Anaeromyxobacter diazotrophicus: one gene and its partner. Each later gene encodes a partner of the first gene's protein in a complex. Links are inferred from orthologs where the notes say so. Each region holds a gene or a part of one and is shown on either strand. Other genes may lie near its edges.

Region 1 (3,081 bases):
AGGGGATCCTCGCGTTTCCTGAGCTTTTGTGGGGGCTTAGGAGCGGTTATTTATAGCAGAGCGGCGGTGCTCCAGCAAGGCGGAAGCCCTCGCCGGCCCAGGCTGCAACAGCCCGGAATGACAGCTCAATCCTCGCGCGTGAAGGCGCCCGCCACCACCCGGTAGAAGGCGGTGTCCGGACCCGCCGCCGGCTCGAGGAGACGGCGGTCGGTGGTGGTGAGGAACGCCTGCCCCGGGAGGCGCCCCAGGTAGTCGAGCAGGAAGCGGTTCTTCTGCGGATCGAGCTCGGAGGAGACGTCGTCGAGGAGGAGCAAGGGCGGCCGCCCCAGCACCGCCCGCAAGTTCTCGATCTCGGCCACCTTGAGGGCGAGCACGAGCGCGCGCTGCTGGCCCTGGCTGGCGAAGGCGCGGGCGCCGCGCGCGTCGAGGGCCAGGGTGAGGTCGTCCATGTGCGGGCCGGCCGAGGTGTAGCCCCGCTCGCGATCGCGTCCGGCGCGCGCCTCCAGGGCGGCGGCGAGCTGCTCCGCGAGCGCCGCCTCGTCGCCCTGCGCGTCCACGCCGGCGGCGGCGCGGTAGCCGAGGTGGGCGGAGGGCGCACCTGGGCCCGAGATCTCGGCGTAGGCGCCCGCGACGCGGGGGGCGAGCTCGCCGAGGAGCTCGAGCCGGCGGCGGAGGAGCCGCGCGCCGGTGCGGACGAGCGGCCCGCGGAAGCTCACCTCGACCTCCGGCGCCGAGGCGCGGAGGGCGGCGTTGCGGGCCCGGAGCGCCCGGACGTAGTCGCGCGCCTCGGCCAGCACCGCCGGCCAGCGGTTGAAGGCGGCGCGGTCGAGGAAGCGCCGCCGCGCGTCGGGGCCGCCCTTCACGAGCAGGAGGTCGTCCGGGGCGAAGCAGACCGCCGCCAGGCCCTCGAAGTAGGCGTCGAGCCGCTCCTGGGGCTTCCCGTCCAGGGAGGCGGTGCGGACGCCGGCCGCGACCTCGACCGCCACCCGGCGCGCCCCGCCGGGCCCCTCCACGTCGGCCGCCACGAGCGCGCGCTCGGCGCCGAAGCGCACCAGCTCGGCCAGGCGTGCGGCGCGCAGCGGCTTCAGCGTGCAGGCGAAGTAGACGGCCTCGAGGAGGTTCGTCTTCCCCTGCCCGTTCTCGCCCAGGAGCACGGTCGCCCGCGGCGACGGCGCGAGCCGCGCCTCCGCGACGTTCCGGAAGTCCTGGACCTCGACGGTGAGGAGCCGCGTACCGCCCTCAGATGCGCATGGGCATGACGACGGCGGTGAAGGCGGTGGCGCTCTCGCCGGCCGGCTTCACCACGCCGGGGGAGAGGTCGTCCGCGAGCTCCATCGCCACGTCCTGCACCGCCACCGGCTCGAGGTTCACCATCGCGCCGAGGACGTCCATGAGGTAGCGGGCGTTGAAGCCGATCTTGAGCGGCTCGCCCTGGTACTCGACCGGCACCTCCTCGCGCCCCTCGCCCAGGTCGGGGTTCTGGGAGAGGACCCGCAGGCGGCCTGCCTCGAGCTCGAGCTTGACCGCGTGCGCCTTGTCCGAGGAGAGCAGCGAGATGCGGCGCAGGGTGTCGAGGAACCGCTCCCGGCCCACCGTGAAGCGCTTCTCTCCCGCCTTGGGGATGACCTGGCGGTAGTCGGGGAAGGCGCCGTCGATGAGGCGCATGGCGAGGCTCACCCCGGGCCGGCGCAGCACCGCCGAGCTCTCGATGAAGCCGAGCTTGGTCTCGCCCTCGACCGTGTCGAGGAGGAGCTTCTTCATCTCGGTGAGGCCCTTGCGCGGCAGGATGACGCCCTTCTTGACGTGGAAGTCGCCCGGTAGCGGCCGCTCGGCGAGAGACAGGCGGTGGCCGTCGGTGGCGACCGCCCGCAGCGACCCGTCGGCCGGCTCGAAGAAGACGCCGTTCAGGTTGTAGCGGGTCTCGTCGGAGGAGGCGGCGAAGGAGGTGAGCTCGATGAGCTCGAGCAGCTGCCGCGGCTGCACCGTGACGAGCTGGACCTTCTCGAAGCGGGGTAGCGCCGGGAAGTCCTCGGCCGCGAGCCCGACGATGCGGAACTCGGCCGAGCCGCTCTTCACCTCGAGCCAGTTGTTGGCGGCGCGCTTGAGGAGGACGTCCTTCTCCGGGAGCGCCTTCACGATCTCGTAGAGCTGCTTGGCCGGCACGCAGGCGCGGCCCTCCTTCAGGACCTCGCAGGCGTGCTCGGACGAGACCGAGATGTCGAGGTCGGTGGCCGAGACCGAGAGCTGGCCGCCCTTCGTCGCCTCGAGCAGCACGTGCGAGAGGATGGGCATCGTGCTCTTCTTCTCGACGATGCCCTGCGAGCGGGAGAGCGCGCGGGAGAGCTCCTGGACGCCGATCTTCAGTTCCATGAGAAGAGATCCTCTTTTCTTCTTCTCTTCGTCGTAGACGTAGGCGACGCGAAGATGTGGAGAACGAGCCTGAGGCCGCGCGACCACGAAGGAAAGCGATCGGGACGGCCTGTGGGATCCCGATCGGAACAAGTTGTGTAGCGCGCTGCCGACCGGCCCGTCAACAAAGCCACGACAGCGAGTCCGCACGCTCTCCCGGCCGCTGTCCACGCACTCGCTCACGTACGCTCATGGTGAAGCGAGCGCAGGCCTTGCGCGGCGGCCGGCCCGGGCCCGGCAGCCCCCGGACGCGCCGCGGCCCTCGTCGCCGGCGAGGCCGGACGGAGGTGGTGAGGCGGGGCTGGGAGGGGCTCAGGGCGCCAGGCGGGCCGCGAGCGTCTCCACCTCGGCCTTGACCTTGCCGTCCGCCTCGAGCAGCTCGCGGATGCGCTTCTCGGCGGCCATGACCGTGGTGTGGTCCTTCTTGTTGAACTTGTCGGCGATCTGCTGGAGCGTCTCGCCCGCCAGGGTCCGGCAGAGGTACATCGCCACCTGGCGCGGCAGGGCGATCTTCTGCTCGCGGTTCGGGCTGGTGAGCTTGGCCACGGTGAGGTCGTAGAACTTCGCGACCTCCTCCTGGATGCGCTCGATGGACGGCTTGTAGCCCGGCGGGGGGATGACGTCGCCGAGCACGTCGCGGGCCAGGCTCTCGCTGATGGGCTCGCTCTTGAG
Region 2 (3,137 bases), on another replicon or contig:
CGAGCACGCCGTGCAAGAGCAGGTCGTAGAGGTGCTGGCGCCACACCTCGGCCGGCACCGGCTGGGCGAAGAACGGCCGGGCCGCCTCGTGCGCGGAGGCGACGAGCGCGGCGAGGCCGCCGACGCTCAGCACGACCAGGGTGGGATCCAGGCCGGGGCGGAGGGCCGGGGCGCCGGGGGCCGCCTCGCCGGAGATCGCCTGCACCGCGCGGCGGACAGGCGCGACCAGCTCGGGCTCGGCCTCGAACAGCTCGTTGAGGAAGGGGCCGCCGTCGAGGAACTCGCGGATGATGATCTGCGCGCCGAGCGGGTCGCGCAGGTTCGCGTCCAGGTAGGCGCCGACGACGGCGGGCGCGCCGCGGCCGGTCTCGATGAGCTGCACCACGTTCCCGAGCATGGCGCTCCAGATCGTGCGCAGCACCTCGAGGTAGAGCGCCCGCTTTGACGCCCAGTGACGGTAGAGGAGCGCCACGTTGCAGCCGGCGCGGCGGGCGATGCCCTGCACGCGCGCCCCGTGGTAACCGCGCAGCGAGAACTCGGCGCGGGAGGCCTCCCAGAGCCGGTCCGCGATGGACGGTTTGGCCCCTGGCGTCATCTTTCCCGCGACGAAAGCGTCCACGCAGGGCACATAGTAACGAGTCTTGACGGCCGTCAAGCTGGAACGCGCGGGTCCCCCCCAACGAAGCTGGCGAGCGCGGGGCGCGCAGCCGGAGCGCGCCGGACCCCGGTGCTACAACGGGGCCATGGCCGGGCGGCGCGCCATCCTCCACCTCGACCTCGACGCCTTCTACGCGTCGGTGGAGCAGCTCGACGACCCGTCCCTGCGCGGGCGCCCGGTGGTGGTGGCCGGCCCCTCCGCGCGCGGGGTGGTGTGCGCGGCCAGCTACGAGGCGCGCCGCTTCGGGGTGCGCTCGGCCATGCCGACGCCGCGCGCGCGGCGGCTCTGCCCGGAGGGCGTGTTCGTCCCGCCGCGCTTCCCCCGCTACGAGGAGCTGTCGGGCCGCGTCTTCGCGATCTACCGTGAGTACACGCCGCTCGTGGAGCCCCTCTCGCTCGACGAGGCCTTCCTCGACGTCACCGCCAGCGCCGCGCTGCATGGCGGCGGCCGGGCCATCGCCGAGACCCTGCGGCGGCGGGTCCGGGCGGAGGTGGGCCTCACCGTCTCGGCGGGCGTGGCGGAGGTGAAGCTGGCGGCCAAGATCGCGAGCGACCTGGGCAAGCCGGACGGGCTGGTGGAGGTCCCGGCCGGCGGCACGCGCGCGTTCCTCGCCCCGCTGCCGGTCTCGCGGCTGTGGGGCGTGGGCCAGGTCACCGGCGAGGCGCTGGCGAAGCTGGGCCTGCACCACGTCGGCCAGCTCGCCGCCGCGCCGGAGGCGCTGGTGGCGGGCGCGCTGGGGAGCGGGCCGGCGCGCCACCTCCTGGCGCTGGCGCGCGGCGACGACCCGCGCGAGGTGGTGCCGGACGAGCCCTCGCGCAGCGTCGGCTCGGAGGAGACCTTCGAGCAGGACCTCGCCGGCCGCGCGGCGCTCCTGCCGCGGCTGCTCGCGCAGGCCGAGCGGACCGCCCGCCGCCTGCGCGAGGCGGGGCTGCGCGGGCGGACCGTCACGCTCAAGGTGAAGTACGCCGACTTCACCCTCGTCACCCGCCGCTGCACGCTCGCCGCCTCGACCGACGACGGGGCCGCGGTGTTCGCCGCCGCCCGCGAGCAGCTCGAGCGCGTCGAGCTCGATCGCCCGGTGCGCCTCGTCGGCGTGTCGGTGAGCGGCTTCGAGGAGCGCGCCGAGCAGCTCGGGCTGTTCGAGCCGCGGCCGGCGGCCGACGCCGCCCGCCGCGCCGCCGTGAACGCGGCGGTGGACGCGGTGAACCGGCGGTTCGGGCCGCACGCGGTGCGGCCCGCCACGCTCGCCGACGACGACGACTGAGCGGGCGCCTGCCCGCCCGCGCGCCGACGCGGCCCCGGCCCGCGCGGCCCGGCGGTTCCCCGCCGCAGCGGGCGTGGTCAGGTTTCCGGGATGAAGCGTCCGCGCGCGGGTGAGGAGATCGCCACGGAGCGGCGGAGCGCGGGGGAGCTCGACGCCCGCGCCGACGCGATCGCGGCGTTGAACGAGGCCGAGGTGCCGTTCCTGGTGGCGGGGGCCTACGCCTTCTTCGAGTACACCGGCATCTTCCGGGACACGAAGGACCTCGACGTCTTCCTGCGCCGCCGCGACCTGGAGGACTCCTTCGTCGCCCTGGAGCGGGCCGGGTTCCGCACCGAGCTGCTCGACCCGGGCTGGCTCGGCAAGGGCTACCGCGGCGAGTGGTTCGTGGACGTCATCTTCTCCTCCGGCAACGGCGTGGCGGTGGTGGACGACCTCTGGTTCGAGCACGCGCGGCCGGGCGAGGTCATGGGCCATCCGGTGCTGCTCGCTCCGCCGGAGGAGATGATCTGGTCGAAGGGGTTCGTCTGCGAGCGGGAGCGCTACGACGGCCACGACGTGGCGCACCTCGTCCACGCCTGCGGCGACGGCATGGACTGGGAGCGGCTCCTGGCGCGCTTCGGCCCGCACTGGGAGGTGCTCCTCGCGCAGCTCCTCATGTTCCGCTTCGTCTTCCCCTCCGACCGCTCGCGGGTGCCGGAGCGCGTCATGCGCGAGCTCCTGCGGCGCGCCGGGGAGGGGGTGGCGGAGGGCGACTGGGCGCGGCGCGTCTGCCGCGGGCCGCTCGTCTCCAGGGTCCAGTACCGCCACGCGCTCGACCGCCTCGGCTACGAGGACGGGCGGGCGCTGCACGCGCGGCAGCGGGCGGAGGGCGCCGCGCCCGAAGGGAGCGAGGATGGAGCGGTCGTTTCGCCTGGCCGCGCTCGGTGACCTGCACTGCCGCGAGGACCAGCACGGGCGGTTCCGCGAGCTCGTCCTGGCCGTGAACGGCGAGGCGGAGGGCCTCGTCCTGTGCGGGGACCTCACCGACCGCGGGCTGGTGGAGGAGGCGAAGACGCTGGCGGAGGCGCTCTCGGAGCTGCGGGTCCCCTGCGCCGCCGTGCTCGGGAACCACGACTACGAGGCGGGCCAGCAGCGCGAGATCTGCCGCATCATGCGCGAGGCCAAGGTCCACCTCCTCGACGGCGAGTACGCCATCCTCGACAGGCGGCTCGGGGT

The links.
Region 2: the proteins of dnaN (region 1) and HWY08_RS16930 are in contact, whole or in part, in a solved structure (PDB 1OK7), measured with the Escherichia coli proteins. The link is inferred for Anaeromyxobacter diazotrophicus from one-to-one orthologs.

What each region holds. Positions count from the first base shown.
Region 1 is NZ_BJTG01000005.1:226,931-230,011, reverse strand. The notes cover bases 306-3,081. They hold dnaN (DNA polymerase III subunit beta), read right to left. Parts: upstream 2,371-3,081; coding sequence 1,240-2,370; downstream 306-1,239. Other genes in these bases: dnaA (chromosomal replication initiator protein DnaA), read right to left, coding at 2,722-3,081. UniProt on the Escherichia coli protein: Confers DNA tethering and processivity to DNA polymerases and other proteins. Acts as a clamp, forming a ring around DNA (a reaction catalyzed by the clamp-loading complex) which diffuses in an ATP-independent manner freely and bidirectionally along dsDNA.
Region 2 is NZ_BJTG01000008.1:201,869-205,005, reverse strand. The notes cover bases 1-2,832. They hold HWY08_RS16930 (DNA polymerase IV), read left to right. Parts: upstream 1-743; coding sequence 744-1,922; downstream 1,923-2,832. Other genes in these bases: HWY08_RS16920 (metallophosphoesterase family protein), read left to right, coding at 2,815-2,832; HWY08_RS16925 (nucleotidyltransferase family protein), read left to right, coding at 2,013-2,832; HWY08_RS16935 (TetR/AcrR family transcriptional regulator), read right to left, coding at 1-619. Outside these bases: more of HWY08_RS16925, read left to right, coding at 2,833-2,849; more of HWY08_RS16920, read left to right, coding at 2,833-3,137. UniProt on the Escherichia coli protein: Poorly processive, error-prone DNA polymerase involved in translesion repair and untargeted mutagenesis. Copies undamaged DNA at stalled replication forks, which arise in vivo from mismatched or misaligned primer ends.